Regions from separate parts of the Pantoea sp. SGAir0430 genome, predicted to be linked through region 1. Evidence: predicted binding sites of a transcription regulator. Region 1 holds the regulator's gene; the other holds the start of a gene.
The links. Region 1 encodes CRP, which controls carbon source genes, mostly activating them, when cyclic AMP is high. Its sites were predicted from a motif close to ATGTGANNNNNNTCACAT; they were not measured.
Positions count from the first base shown of each region.

Region 2: the regulator CRP is predicted to act here: its motif matches at 3,845-3,862, upstream of E7738_RS01485 (YfcZ/YiiS family protein).

Region 1 is NZ_CP039427.1:3,292,948-3,300,812, forward strand. It holds gene E7738_RS15455 (YccS/YhfK family putative transporter) at 1-1,261, opposite strand, end outside; gene crp (cAMP-activated global transcriptional regulator CRP) at 1,320-1,952, opposite strand; gene E7738_RS15465 (OsmC family protein) at 2,257-2,661, shown strand; gene E7738_RS15470 (phosphoribulokinase) at 2,732-3,601, opposite strand; gene E7738_RS15475 (YheU family protein) at 3,663-3,881, opposite strand; gene E7738_RS15480 (hydrolase) at 3,884-4,900, opposite strand; gene E7738_RS15485 (LysE family translocator) at 4,961-5,563, shown strand; gene E7738_RS15490 (LacI family DNA-binding transcriptional regulator) at 5,565-6,545, opposite strand; gene tauA (taurine ABC transporter substrate-binding protein) at 6,781-7,761, shown strand; gene tauB (taurine ABC transporter ATP-binding subunit) at 7,772-7,865, shown strand, end outside.
Region 2 is NZ_CP039427.1:286,495-294,359, reverse strand. It holds gene fadJ (fatty acid oxidation complex subunit alpha FadJ) at 1-1,977, opposite strand, end outside; gene fadI (acetyl-CoA C-acyltransferase FadI) at 1,977-3,287, opposite strand; gene E7738_RS01485 (YfcZ/YiiS family protein) at 3,456-3,752, opposite strand; gene fadL (long-chain fatty acid transporter FadL) at 4,111-5,394, shown strand; gene mlaA (phospholipid-binding lipoprotein MlaA) at 5,466-6,233, opposite strand; gene ccmI (c-type cytochrome biogenesis protein CcmI) at 6,269-7,480, opposite strand; gene E7738_RS01465 (cytochrome c-type biogenesis protein) at 7,480-7,865, opposite strand, start outside.

The sequences.
Region 1 (7,865 bases):
CGGCGAAGGTGCCGAGCGCCCGGTGCTGAATGCGCACGCGCGTGGCGCTGTAGCCGTTCTGGCTGACAAACATGATGGTCATCAGAATCCAGTAGGGCTTGGGAATATTGAAGAACAGCGCCAGCGCGCTGCCGAACATCAGCATCACCGCGAAGCGCGCCGCCGTCCGCAGCGCGGCAGATTTCAGCGACAGGTAGCTGCGCAGCGCCGGCAACAGCGGCAGGCGACGCTGGCGATCGGCCATCAGGTCGCGGGTGTATAGCGGCTTCTGCGTGCGCAGCACGCGCGCGATGCGGCTGAAATGGTAGAGGCAGAAATTACCGACCGGATTATCCGGGTGCTGCCGGGCAATTTTCTCCAGCGCGCCGAGCGGCTTCTCCATGTGGAAGCGTTCCGGCAGCTGGTGATAGAGAATGGCATCGGCCAGCACGCGCAGCCGTGCCGAAATGATTTTCGCGTTCCAGCGGATCACCGCCTCGGCGTGGCTCTGCTCCACCAGCTTTTGCACCTCTTCCGGCTGATGCAGGCTGACCGAGATATGCTCCTGCAGATCGAGCGCAACCTGAAAGGCGCGCGTCAGGCGTTTGTGGCTGTTATCACGGCTGGCGGACAGCATATGCATCTGCTGATAACAGGTGGTGATCAGATCGACCGCTTTCTGCTGACGCGCCAGTAGCGGCGGCAGCGCTTTTTCCGGATCGGTCAGCTGCGTCAGCAGGGTGTATTTGGCGTCGCAGTAATCGGCCAGCTCGCGGTACAGCAGGCTGAGGGTCTCGCGCATCGGCTGCTCTTTCCACAGCCAGAACCAGAACCAGTTAAACAGCCCGTACCACAGCGTCCCGCCGATATACAGCAGCGGCGGGACCCACATCGGCATACGGCCGACGAGGCTTAAGGTAAAGATGGCGGCGATCAGCGTGCCGGGCAGCAAACGACCATGCAGCGGGCTGATTTCACCGGTCACGCCCACCAGCAGCGGTAACACCAGCAGAATCAGCGGCAGCGGCACAGCGTAAGCTGTGAGGTACTGAATCAGAAAACTGCCGCTGGCGAACAGTGCGCCGCCGACAATCAGCCGTTTGAAGAACCGCTTGTGTGGCGTATCCAGACCGGCGATGTTGCAGCAGGCCGGCACCAGGGAGAACAGCAGCCCTTTTTGCAGATCGCCAAACAGCCAGCCGAGCGCCACAGGCAGGCACAGCACCAGCGTTTGCCGCAGCGCATAGTTAACTTCCGGATGATAGATGATTCGACGCCACATCAGCTCATCGTAAACAGAAACGGCGCGATGTTGCCATCACGCCGTGGGTGAGAAGAAATCAGCGGGTGCCGTAAACGACGATGGTTTTGCCGTGTGCGGAGATCAGGTTCTGATCTTCCAGCATTTTCAGGATACGACCCACGGTTTCGCGTGAGCAGCCCACGATCTGACCAATCTCCTGACGGGTGATTTTAATCTGCATACCGTCCGGGTGGGTCATGGCATCAGGCTGTTTCGCCAGGTTGAGCAGCGTTTGCGCGATACGGCCGGTCACATCGAGGAAGGCAAGGTTGCCGACTTTTTCAGATGTAACCTGCAGGCGACGCGCCATCTGCGCCGACAGGCGCATTAAAATATCCGGATTGACCTGAATCAGCTGACGGAATTTTTTGTAGGAAATTTCAGCCACTTCGCAGGCGGTTTTCGCACGTACCCAGGCGCTACGCTCCTGGCCCTCTTCAAACAGGCCGAGCTCACCGATGAAATCCCCCTGATTGAGGTAGGAGAGAATCATCTCTTTGCCTTCTTCATCTTTAATCAGTACCGCGACGGAACCTTTCACGATGTAGTACAGCGTTTCCGCTTTCTCACCCTGATGGATGAGGGTGCTTTTGGATGGATATTTGTGAATATGGCAATGGGACAGGAACCATTCGAGTGTAGGGTCTGTTTGCGGTTTGCCGAGAACCATTCGCTATTATCCTCTGTTGTAATCGTGCCCAAAATACAGGGGGCAGTTTTCCCTGTCAGGCGGTGAAATCGTCCAGCGTTTCCCGTGAGGGACAGTTATTCGGGGGTGGATTCGTAAGCGATGCTTTTGATTCGTCCCGCTTTCGTCTTTCGTGACGAAAATATTTTCAGCACTGTTTGTAGCATAGCTTTTGCAACCTGTCTCCTGTTGTCTCGCTTCAGCAGGTGGGGGATGCGTCTGCATTGCTGTTTGTCAGGTGAAAGCGTACTCTGGCGGCAAAACCGCCGCTTCAGGAGAAAGAATAATGCAGGCACGAGTGAAATGGGTGGAAGGGCTGACCTTTCTCGGAGAATCCTCATCCGGTCATCAGGTATTAATGGACGGCAATTCCGGTGATAAAGCGCCCAGCCCGATGGAGATGGTATTGATGGCTGCGGGCGGCTGCAGCGCGATTGACGTGGTGTCGATTCTGCAAAAGGGGCGCAACGATGTCGCCGATTGTGAAGTCAAACTGACCTCGGAACGCCGCGAAGAAGCGCCACGCATTTTTACGCATATCAATCTGCATTTTATTGTCAGCGGCAAAGCGCTGAGCGATAAAGCGGTAGCGCGCGCGGTGGATCTGTCCGCGGAGAAGTACTGCTCGGTGGCGATCATGCTGGGCAAGGGCGTCGAGATAACGCACAGCTACGAAGTGGTGGAGCTATAATCCAGCCGGGAGCGCGGCCCTGCGCTCCCGATCTCAGCTCCTCCCGGCGAAACTGGCGCGTTAGCCTGCGCTATTCAATGCGTTTTCCTTCAATCAACCGCTGCACCAGCGGCGTCATGATCAACTCCATCGCCAGTCCCATCTTGCCGCCCGGCACCACCAGCGTATTCATGTGGGAAATAAACGAGCCCTGGATCATCGCCAGTAAATAAGGAAAAGCGATGCCCTCCAGGCCGCGAAAATGGATCACCACAAAGCTCTCATCCAGCGACGGGATTTCACGCGCGGCAAACGGGTTCGAGGTATCCACGGTCGGCACGCGCTGGAAGTTGAGGTGCGTGCGGGAAAACTGCGGCGTGATGTAGTTGATGTAGTCTTCCATCGAACGCACCACCGAATCCATCACCGCTTCGCGCGAATGGCCGCGCTCGCTGGTGTCGCGCACCAGTTTCTGAATCCACTCCAGATTAACAATCGGTACCACGCCAACCAGCAGATCGACATGTTCCGCCACGTTATGCTGCTGCGTCACCACGCCGCCGTGCAGGCCTTCATAGAACAGCACATCGGTGTTTTCCGGCAGCGGCTGCCATGGCGTAAAGGTGCCCGGCACCTGATTCCACGGCACCGCTTCATCGTAGGTGTGCAGATATTTGCGCGACTGGCCGAGTCCGCTCTGGCCGTAGTCGCGGAAAGTCTGCTCCAGCAGGCCGAAGTCGTTGGCTTCCGGGCCAAAATAGCTGATGTGACGCCCGAGATCGCGCGCCTTACGAATCGCCATGTCCATTTCCGGACGGGTGTAGCGATGGAAACTGTCGCCTTCCACTTCCGCTGCATGCAGATTCAACTGCTGGAAAATTTTACGGAAGGCGAGACTGGTGGTGGTGGTTCCGGCGCCGCTGGAACCGGTAACGGCTATGACTGGATGCCTGGCTGACATAACAGCGCTCCCTGTGAAGTCCGGCGATGAGCATTGTTACCACGAATTCCTGCGCGGCGCATCAGCCGCGAAATTCACGCCGCGGCATAATATTGACCGACTCGTGCAGTTCTGACCATACCAGTACCACCTCGCCCTGCTGCAGCTGGCGGCGCACGTCGGCCACTTTCTGCGTCAGGCTGCGCTCCTGCTCGCCATAATCGGTGCCTTCACGCAGCACAAAACTTTCTATCAGGTTTTCCAGCGTTGTCGGGTCGAGTTCTTGCCAGGGAATAATCACAATTACATATCCAGATAAGTTGAGAGCCAGTCCGGCACGCGCTGCTCCAGCCACATTTTGGGTCGCAGCAGGCTGCCGCCCACGAAGCCGACGTGACCACCTTGCTGCGTCAGCTGATACTCAATTGTGGCAGACAACTGCTGCGGCTGCGGGATCACCGCATCGGTCATGAAGGGATCGTCTTTAGCATGGATGATCAGCAGCGGCTTGCGCACGCCGGTCAGCAATGGCATGGCGCTGGCGCGCTGATAATAGTCGCGCGCATCAATAAAACCGTGGGCGCGGGCGGTAATCGCATCATCAAACTCACGCAGCCGGCGGAAGGCGCGCAGCTGCGTCAGATCGACCGGCAGCGTGCCCGGCCAGGCGCGCAGTTTGCGCGTGGCGTTTTTCTTCAGCTGGGTCAGCAGGTAGTGCTGATAAAAGCGTGAAAAGCCCACGTCCAGCTTCTGGCTGCACGGCTCCAGCGCCAGCGGCGCGGAAATGGCGACCGCGGCATCCAGCGGGGCCGACGTGCCCTGCAGCCCCAGCAGACAGGCCAGCATATTGCCGCCAAGCGAAACGCCGACCGCGGCAGTCGGCACCGTGCCCCATTCGCGCTGCAGCCAGTGCAGAAAATAGGTCGCATCTTCAGTTTCACCGGAGTGATAGATGCGCTGCAGACGGTTCGGCTCGCCGCTGCAGCCGCGGAAGTGCATGATCACCGCCAGCCAGCCGCGCGCCTGACACGCCTGCATCAGCCCATGGGCATACGGGCTGCGGAAACTGCCTTCCAGCCCGTGGAACAGCACCATGCGCGGCTTGTGACGTGCCTGTGCCGGATCTTCGCTCCACGCCAGATCGACGAAGTCGCCGTCCGGCAGATCGAGGCGCTGCCAGTGCGGGCGCAGCGTGACGCGCCGGCGCAGCAGGCGCGGCAGCAGCGTTTGCAGATGCGCATTGCCGAAGCCGCGCAGCGGGGTAAAGCGCTCGCCGCTCGGGCGATCAAAATAGCCTGGGATAGTACTTGTCTGATGCATAACTCGCTGATAGCTTCGATGGGTTGTTCGCTTTTCTGGGTGAGGAGCACCCGAATATACATGGAACTGAGTCTTTTTTTATCAATGCTGGGCTTTCTCTGGGTCGCGGCCATCACGCCAGGGCCCAATAATATGTTACTTACCGCCTCAGGTGCTAATTTTGGCTTCCTGCGCACCTTTCCACTGCTGATTGGTATCATGATTGGCATGCAGGTGATGTTGCTGATGATGGCGTTTGGCATCGGCAGCCTGATTCTGCTCTATCCCTCACTGCATCTGGTACTAAAAGTGGCCGGTAGCCTCTACCTGCTGTGGCTGGCGTGGAAAATTGCCACCGCCGAATACGAAACGCTGGAGACCGACGATGCCAGCGTGAAGCAGATGCCTTTCTGGCAGGGCGGGTTACTGCAACTGATCAACCCGAAAGCGTGGCTGATGGCGCTGGGTGCGGTCGCCAGCTTTAGCCTTGCCGGCAGCGCCTATCTGCATTCCGTAGTGGCGATCAGCCTCGGCATGGCGCTGGTGAACGTGGTTTCCGGCGTGATCTGGATGGGTTTCGGCTCGCTGATTGGCCGGCTGCTGCGCAGTCCGCGCGCGTGGAAAATCTTCAATCTCGCCATGGGTGCGCTAACCGCAGCCTGCGTGCTGTTGATCTGGCACTGAGTCAGCTGGAGGCGCGCTCAATGCGCGTCCACGGCAGTACTTCATGCACCACTGCCGCCTGACGCTGGCGGATGCGTGCCAGCAGCAGCTGCACGCTGCGGGCACCCATCTGGTTCATCGGCTGGGCAATGGTGGTCAGCGGCGGGTTGATGCTGCTGGTGAACGGAATGCCGTCAAAGCCGACCACCGCCAGATCCTCTGGCACGCGCAGTCCGGCCTCCAGAGCAGCGTGAATCACGCCAACCGCCAGCACGTCTGATACCGCAAACACCGCATCCGGCCGCTCTGGCTGCGTTAGCAGTTCGCGCAGCGCCGCGCTGCCCGCTTCGCAGGAGATGTCGCTGGCGTAAGCGACGCCGTGCCAGTCTAGCCCCAGTTGCGTGATGGCGTCGCGATAGCCGCTTTCGCGCTGGTGCGAATAGAGATAGCGCATATCGCAGTTGACCAGCGCAATGCGCTGACGCCCTTTGCCGGCCAGATAATGCACCGTGTCATAGGCCGCCTGACGGTTATCAATGGTGACGCTGGAGGCGTTCACCGAGGGATCGTACTCCGCACACTGCACCCACGGCGCATCACCAATCAACTCTTTCAGTCCCTGCAGACAGGCCGCGGCGTCCATGGTGATCACCCCATCTACCACTTTGCCGGCCAGCAGCGCCAGATAGGCGGTTTCGCGCCGCAGCTGTGAGGCGGAATTACATAACAGGATGTGATAGCCGTGCGCTTCGGCCTCCGCCTCGATGCCCTGCACCACCCGTGAACAGAACGGATTGGTGATATCGGAAATCAGCACCAGCAACATGTTGCTTTGCGCGGTACGCAGCTGGCGCGCCAGCAGGTTGGGCTGGTATTCGCACACATTAATTGCGGCCAGCACCCGTTTACGCGTATCTGGCCGGACGCCAGGATGCTGGTTTAACACCCGTGAAACCGTGGCTTTCGACACGCCCGCGAGGCGCGCAACTTTCTCAATCGACATGGAGGCCAGTACCGCTGTAAAAGGGGGAAAAAATCAAGACGAGATCAATACCACAGTCGGCATGTGAGCGCCTGACATATTTCTTGCGCACCAGCGGTTTTGTATTTGCACTTTTTGCATAGCGTTACCCGATGTTGATCTAAGAACCGATTTTTATTAGGGATAATTTTTAATTCCTTTATGAAATCATTGCTGCTGGCGACACTGCCGTCACGACTCAACATTGGGGTGCATGATGATGGCAGTAACCAAAACAATAAGCGCGGTAGCAGCCGCGTTAGCGCTGATGACCTTTCAGGCGCAGGCGGTCAATGTGACCGTGGCTTATCAGACGTCGGCGGAACCGGCCAAAGTGGCGCAGGCGGACAACACCTTTGCTAAAGAGAGCGGTGCCACGGTTGACTGGCGCAAATTCGACAGCGGCGCCAGCGTCCTGCGTGCGTTAGCCTCGGGCGATGTGCAAATTGGCAACATCGGTTCCAGCCCGCTGGCGGTGGCCGCCACGCAGCAGCTGCCGATTGAAGCTTTCCTGCTGGCTTCACAGCTGGGCAATTCTGAAGCGCTGGTGGTGAAAAAAGGCATCAGCTCACCCAAAGATTTGATCGGCAAACGCATTGCCGTTCCCTTCATCTCTACCACCCATTACAGCCTGCTGGCCGCGCTGAAACACTGGGGCATCAAACCGACCCAGGTGCAACTGGTTAATCTGCAGCCGCCGGCGATCATTGCTGCCTGGCAGCGCGGTGATATCGACGGCGCTTACGTCTGGGCACCCGCCGTCAATGAACTGGAGAAAGACGGCAAGGTGCTGACCGACTCGTCGCAGGTCGGGCAGTGGGGCTCACCGACGCTCGACGTCTGGGTGGTGCGCAAGGATTTTGCCCGGCAGCATCCTGAAGTGGTCACCGCTTTCGCCCGCAGCGCGATTGCCGCGCAGCAGGCTTATATCGCCAACCCGGAACAGTGGCTGCAGCAGCCGGATAATCTCAGCAAGCTGTCGCGCCTGAGCGGCGTGCCGGAAAGTGACGTCCCCGGGCTGGTGAAAGGCAATACCTACCTGACGGCGCAGCAGCAGGTGGAACAGCTGGGCAAACCGGTCAACAAGGCGATTGTCGATACCGCACAGTTTCTGAAAGAGCAGGGCAAAGTGCCGGATGCCGCCAGCGACTACAGCAGCTTTGTCACCACGCGCTTTGTTGCCCCCTTAGCCAAATAACGGAGGCCTTATGCTCAGCATCACCCATCTCAACGCACGTTACGCCGGGCAACCGGCGCTGCAGGATATCAATCTGCAGCTGGCCAGCCGCGAATTGCTGGTGG
Region 2 (7,865 bases), 1.1 Mb from region 1:
CCCGCCGAGAAACGGCGGAAACCCGATGCCAAACACTGCCGCGATGTCGCCATCGCGGGCGCTGCGGATCACCGCTTCGTCGAGACAACGTACCGCCTCGTTAAGCATCAGCATCACACAGCGCGTGGCGATCTGCTGCTCGCTCTGTTTCGCCTGGGGTTTTAACTGCAGCAGGCGGTACAGACTGGCATCGGCCTGACGTTTGCGCGGCCAGCGCGTGCGCTGATAATCATAAAAACCTTTCTGGTTTTTGCGCCCTTTGCGATCGTCGGCCAGGATAGCGCTCACCGCCTGCGGCGCGCTGAAGCGTGAACCGTAGGCCTGTTCGAGAATCGGGCTGATTTTGCTGCCGACATCAATACCGACTTCATCCAGCAACTGCAGCGGGCCGACCGGGAAACCAAATTTCACCAGTGCGCTATCAATGTGTTCAATGGGCTCGCCCTCCAGCAGACAGCGCATGGCTTCATTTATATAGGGCGCGAGAATGCGGTTAACATAAAAGCCGGGACGGTCAGCGACCACCACGGCGGTTTTGCCCTGACGACGCGCCAGATCCACCGTGGTGGCCAGCGTCTGTGCTGAAGTGCCGCTATGCGGAATCACCTCGACCAGCGGCATCTTGTCTACCGGACTGAAGAAGTGCAGGCCGATAACATTCTCCGGGCGCTGCGCGCCGGCGGCGATCTGCGCAATCGGCAGCGAGGAGGTGTTAGACGCAAAGATGGTGTGCGGCTGACAGTGTTCTTCAATCTCGGCCACCATTTGCTGCTTCAGCGCCAGATCCTCAAACACCGCTTCGATCACCAGATCGCGCTGGCGGAAGCCCTGATAATCGGTGCCGCCGCTGATGCGCGCCATCTGCTGCTGGCGTTCCGCCGGCTTGAGCTGGCGCCGTTTTACCTTTTTGCTCAGCAAATCCCAGCTGTACTGCAGCGCGTGGTTAACGCCGTTCAGGTTGATATCGCGGATTCGCACCGGCAGACCGGCTTTCAGCGCGGTGACGCTGGCAATCCCACCGCCCATCAGCCCGCCGCCCAGCACGCCAATCTGCTGCAGCGGGCGCGGCGGCGCATCCGCCATCGGCTCTTTCTTCAGGGCGGTGGAAGCAAAAAACAGGCTGCGTAGTGCGGCCGACTGCACGGTCATCGCCAGCTCGCCAAACGCGCGCGCTTCCGCGGCGTGACCGGCGGCGCTGCCCTGCTCCAGCCCGATGCGCACCACCTGCAAAATGCGGTCGGTGGCCGGATAGTTACCGTGGGTTTTACCATCGGTCTGGCGTTTGGCCAGCGTAAACAGCAGCGGACGCGCCAGCGGCCCCTGCAGCAGGCGATCGCGGCGCGACAGGCTGCGTGCGGCGTGCTTTCCTTTATGGACACGTGCCACGGCGGTTGCCAGCAGAATCGCCTGCGGCACCGCATCATCCACCAGGCCAAGCTTCAGCGCCTGCTTAGCGCGCAGCTGTTTGCCGCTGAGGATCAGCGGCAGCGCCTGCTGCACACCAATCAGACGCGGCAACCGCTGGGTGCCGCCGGAACCGGGCAACAGGCCGAGCTGCACCTCTGGCAGGCCGAGACGGGTTTTCTCATCCAGCGAGCAGATGCGCGCATCGCAGGCCAGCGCCAGCTCCAGCCCGCCGCCAAGACAGGCTCCATGAATGGCGGCGACCACCGGGAACGGCAGCGCGGCGATCTCCGCCATCACTTCCTGTCCCTGCCGCGCCAGCGCTTCAGCCTGCTGCGCCGTTTCACAACGGGCGATCATGCTGATGTCCGCACCGGCGACAAAGTTGTCGCGTTTGCCCGAAATCAGCACGATGCCCGCCAGCTGCGCATCGCTGCGCGCCTCCGCCAGCACCGCGCGGATTTGCGGCACAAACTCCGCTTTCAGGGTGTTCATCTTTTCGCCCGGCACATCAATGGTGATCACCGCAACGTGATCCGGACGCATCTGTAAATGGAATGCAGATTCGCTCATTATTCGGCCTCCAGAACCATCGCGCTGCCTAATCCGCCAGCGGCACAGGCGGTTACCAGCCCTAAGCCGCCGCCGCGCCGCCGCAGCTCATGCAGCGTTTGCGTGATCATGCGCGCGCCGGTGGCGGCGAACGGATGACCGTAGGCGATGGAACCGCCCAGCACGTTGAAACGCGTCTCGTCGACTTCGCCCAGCGCGCGATCGCGCTTCAGCACTTCACGCGCAAAGCGTTCATCGTTAAACAGCCTGAGGTTGGCCAGCGTCTGCGCGGCAAAGGCTTCATGCATGTCGATCAGGGTCAGATCGCCGAGGGTAATGCCGGCGCGATCCAGCGCCAGCGGTGATGCGTAAGCCGGTCCGAGCAACATGTCCTGCCAGACATCAATCGCGGCAAACGCATAGCTGCGCAGGTATCCGAGCGGTGTAATGCCCAGCTCACGCGCGCGCCCTTCGCGCATCAGAATCAGCGCCGCCGCGCCATCGGTCAGCGGCGTGCTGTTGGCCGCGGTGACCGAGCCGTGGCGACGGTCAAACGCCGGACGCAGCTTTGCATAATCCGCCGCACTGGCGTTAAAGCGAATGTTGTTGTCCTGCTCAATCGGTGCTTTCCACGGCGGCACAAACGCCGGCATCACTTCCTGCGCCAGCACGCCGGATTGCCAGGCCTGCGCTGCACGCTGGTGCGAGCGCAGCGCCAGCGCGTCCTGCTGCTCACGCGTAATACCGTGCGTTTTGGCCATCTGCTCGGCGGTGTCGCCCATGCGTAAACCGGTGGAGTATTCCGCCACTGCCGGCGGCACCGGCAACAGATCGCGTGGGCGCAGGCGGCGTAAGATGTGTAATTTTTTGCTCAGGGTGCGGGCTTTATTGAGGTCAACCAGCGCGCGCGCCAGCGTTTTGCTGACGCCAATCGGCAGCACCGAGGAGGAGTCAGCGCCACCGGCAATACCTGCATCAATGGTCCCGGCCATCAGGCTTTCCGCCACGTTGGCCACTGCCTGAAAGCTGGTGGCGCAGGCGCGGCTCACGCTGTAGGCATCGGTGTGCACGCTCAGTCCGCTGCTCAGCACGATTTCACGCGCGATGTTGGGGGCTTCCGGCATCTGCACCACCTGGCCGAACACCAGCTGATCGATCACCTCCACCGGCAATTCGCTGCGCGCCATTAATTCGCTGACCACCATGCGCCCCAGCTCCAGCGCCGGAATGCCATGAAAGTCGCTTGCCTGGCGGGCAAACGGGGTGCGTAATCCGTGGGTAATGGCGATACGTTCGCCCTGACGCGTCAGCAGCGGCTGCGCTTTGCTCATTGCACTCACCTGTAATTTACGACCTGAGCATCATTGCCCAACAGGTCTGACCTGATCATCAGTGTTAACCAGGTGTTGCTAAGTCGCCAATAACAGAAGAAAAAAAGTGCGAGGAGTAACACGAAAAAGAGGCAACGCTGCCGAAAAAGCGGGTCGGCAGCGGCGGGATTAGCGTAAGCCGAGCTGGAAAATCAGGGTTTCGGCCTGGCAGGCAAAGGTGAAATCGACGTCCAGGCGCACGCCGTCTGCTTCGTCGGTAAAGCGCGAATGAATCTCGCACGGATCGGACTCGACCTGGCGCGCTTTGGCGCTCAGCTCGGCCAGCATTGCTTCTGCCGCCTGACGGTCAGCGAACACACCTGACCAGTTGGCGCTGCAATCGGTATTGTCCATCACGGTGCCCACGTCAACGCAGCAGCAGGCTGCCGTTTCGTTCGCACTACAGTTTCTAATGGCATCAGTCATGTTTTTCTCCTGACGATAAATCAACACTATCGGATCATTTTCTGCTGCAAAGTGTACGCCGGATGCCACGTCGCGGCTATCTTCCGCCCGCTAAGTGACGAATATCACACTAAAATTTGATCCAAAACAAATTTGACTCGCTATGCTGGAGCAGAACCGCAAGGATTTTGTTAAGCAGATCTGATTTTATCGATCAAAGCAGAAATATTTTAAAAACAATATTGCAACAAATACACAGGTCGGACCTATACTCGTCGCACTGGTCTGATATGTGTCTGTATCGTCAGTCCCTACAATCCGCCGTCCTTTGTTACGCGACGTAACTACGTTTAATAATAATTTAGATGAGGTTGTGGTCATGAACCATAAGAACCTGTTTGCAAAGTCAGCTGTGGCAGCTGCAGTGGCGCTCGTCTCTTCTCACGTCTACGCCGCAGGCTTTCAACTTAACGAATTCTCAGCAATCGGCCTGGGCCGCGCCTATTCCGGTGAAGGCGCCATGGGTGATACCGCCGCCTCTGCCAGCCGTAACCCAGCCACTATGGCCCTGATGGACCGCCCTTCTTTCTCCATCGGTGCCGTCTATATCGACCCGGAAGTGGATATCAGCGGTAACAGCCCGACCGGCAACAGCCTCAACGCCAGCAATATTGCGCCTAACCAGTGGATCCCGAACATCCATTATGTGCATCCGATTAACGATCAGTGGTGGATTGGCGCCTCGGCCACCTCGAACTACGGTCTGGCCACCGAATTTAATAACGGTTACACCGCGGGCGGCTTTGGTGGCAAAACCGATCTGATGACCGGCAACTTCAACCTCAGCACCGCTTATCGGTTAAATGATAACTTCAGCTTCGGCGTCGGCTTTGACGCGGTGTACGCCAAAGCGAAAATTGAGCGCTACGCCGGTGAAGCCGGTGCCCGCGCCGGTCTGCCGGCCGATACCCAGGTCGCGCACCTGAAAGGTGACGAATGGGGCTACGGCTGGAACGCCGGTATCCTGTATGAAGTGGATAAAAACAACCGCTTCGGCTTCACCTATCGTTCCAAAGTGAAGATCGACTTCGACGGCGACTATAAGAGCAATATCCCGCGCGCCTTTAACGGCACGCCGCAGGCGATTGCGCTGGGTCTGCCGTATGGCACCAGCGGCGCCACCATTCCGGGTTCGCTGACGCTGAACCTGCCGGAAATGTGGGAAGTGTCCGGCTGGCATAAAGTGGCGCCACAGTGGGCGGTGCACTACAGCCTCGCTTATACCAGCTGGAGCCAGTTCCAGGAGCTGAAAGCCACCGGCAGCAACGGCCAGACGCTGTTCTATAAAGATGAAGGCTACCGTGATGCATATCGCATCGCGTTAGGTACCACCTACAACTACGACGATAACTGGACGTTCCGTACCGGTATCGCGTTTGATGACAGCCCGGTGCCGGCGGATAAACGTTCCATCTCGATTCCGGATCAGGATCGCCTGTGGCTGAGCGCCGGTGCGTCTTACGCCTTCACGCCGGATGCGTCGGTGGATGTCGGGGTTTCCTATATGCACGGTCAGCACGTGACGGTGAAAGAAGGTCCTTATACCTTTAATTCCGAAGGTAAGGCCTGGCTGTACGGCGCTAACTTTAACTACAAATTCTGATAATCAGTGCAGCGGCCCATGCGGGTCGGCAGCTGAAAACAAAACGGCGACCTGTTGGTCGCCGTTGTCATTTATTGAGAGTCGATATCTTTTAAATCGTCCTGAATCGCGCTGGCGTTCGGGTTCTCCTCCGGCTTCAGCTTGCCGCCGCTGGCGAGGAAATCGTTACGCTGGAAATAGGCGTTGCGGATAAAGGCGTACGGATCCTGCTGCTGTCTGAGCAGGCCGTCGGAATCAAGCAGCTGCGCGCGCGTTTCCACCCCTTCCAGCGTCCATTTACCGATCGACATTGGCCAGGTAAGCCAGCTCAGCACCGGATAAAGCGTATCGACGTAGTCGCCGCCATCCTGACGCACGGTAAAGCTGCCGTAACCTGGCAGCACCACGTACGGACCGTAGCCAACGCCATAACGGCCCAGCGTGCTGCCAAAGTGGTGCGGCACTTCACGCGCCAGCTGGGGATTGGCTTTGCCGGCGACGTCGATGAAACCGCCGAGGCCGAGCACGGTATTCAGGAAGAAACGGGTAAAGTGAATGCCCGCCTGACGCGGCTCGCCGACCAGAATCGAGTTCACCATGCTGGCCGGTTCATCAAGGTTACCGAGGAAGTTGCTCAGCCCGGTACGGGCCGGCACCGGCACGTAATCACGCCAGGCAACCGCCACCGGGCGCACTACATAGGGATCCAGCACGTTGTAGTTGAAGTTAAACATCGTGCGGTTGAACCCTTCGAGCGGATCGCTGCGCTGCGCAGGCGTCGTCTCGTCGGCCGGTTTGGAACTGGCACATCCCACCAGCAGTAAACTGGCCAGCGCCAGGCCGGTCAGGCGATTATTCATTCTTCTCTCCCTGTGCAGATAAAAGGTGTATCGCTTCAGGGCTGCTGCTGATTGACCTCAACAGCCATCGGCTGGTGACCATCCCAGGGGGTGACCGCGCTTAAACCAAACCAGTCGCCGGACTGCGGATTAGCACTACCATCGCGCGAAATGCGCACCCTGACCTGCACCTGATGCTGCGCCGAAAGCAGGCGATCCGGCATCATGGCGTTGCTGTCATCCAGCGTAAGCGATAGCGGGAAGTGGCTGAGCGGTAAACGCTTTACAGCCACAGGCACCGGTGAAACACCGTCAGACACAGAAATATACAACACTCCGCCCGGCGGTAACATTTTTTCTGCCTCTGGCGTTAAGCTCACCGTCAATGCCAGCTGGCTATTTTGCTGTCCCGCGTCGGTTTTCGCTTGTTCAATACTGCGCTCTATCATGGTAATGCGTCGATCGCCGGCCGGCAGCAGCTTCAGCATCACCTGCCATGCGCCAATCGCTTCGCCATACTGCTGCTGCTCAAAGGCATTGAACGCCAGCAGACTGAGGGTGCGCACGTTGCTGTGGTCGCGCTTCAGCAGGTCTTTCAGCAGCATATTGGCCTGGCGGTTATCCTGCGGATCGCTGGAGCGCGTCAGCACTTCGGCATAATCCTGCTGCAGTTCAAGGTTGTCCGGCGCCAGCTGCAAAGCGTGCTCAAAGGCCTGGCTGGCATCGGTGGCGTTGTTCAGCACCATGCCGAGGCGGCCCAGCATCGCCCAGTCATTGAGGTTTTGCGGATCGTTTTGCAGCGAGGTGCGCAGGCCGAGCTGCAGACGCGCCAGCTCTTCCATGGTCAGCGGCTGCGCATTGGGATCCATCACCCGCGCGCGCAGCGCCGGGTACTCCTGCTTCACGCTCTGCCAGCCCGCCAGCTGGGCGAGGCCACCGGTTTTCAGATAAACGCCCACCGACACCAGCACCAGCACGATCACGCCCGGCAGCAGCACCCAGCGGCTGCTGTGATGCGCGCGGGCCGCCGCGTCGCCGGGCACGTCGGTCAGCAGCGTTTGCTGCAGTTCGCGCACCATCTCCGGACGTTCACTGACCACGCCCTCGGCTTCATCATGCTCCAGCTCGCGCAGGCGCTGCTGATAAAAATCGGTATTGAGACGATCGCGATCGCCGCTGCTGGCCTGACGCTGCCGCCAGCCGGCACCGACAAACAGCGCCGTCGCCGCCGCCAGTAAAATAATCAGGGTAATCCAGAATCCAGTCATTACGGCTTCCCGTCACGCTTCAGAATCGCCGCAAGGCGCTGTTGTTCATCGTCATCCAGCTCGCTGCGCGCGTTGCCGCGTCGGCTGCGCAGAATAATAATCAGCCCGCCGAGCACCACAAACAGCGCCGGCCCAACCCACAGAATCAGCGTCGATGGCGTCACCGGCGGTTCATAAGTGACGAAGTTGCCATAACGCGCCACCATGTAATCAATGATCTGCTGGCGGCTCTGGCCCTGCTTCATCAGCTCATACACTTTCAGCCGCATGTCGGCGGCAATCATCGCGTTGGAGTCGGCAATACTGTTGTTCTGGCACTTCGGGCAGCGCAGCGATGCGGTGAGCTCGCGATACTGCTCCTCCTGCTGGACCGAATCGAACTGAT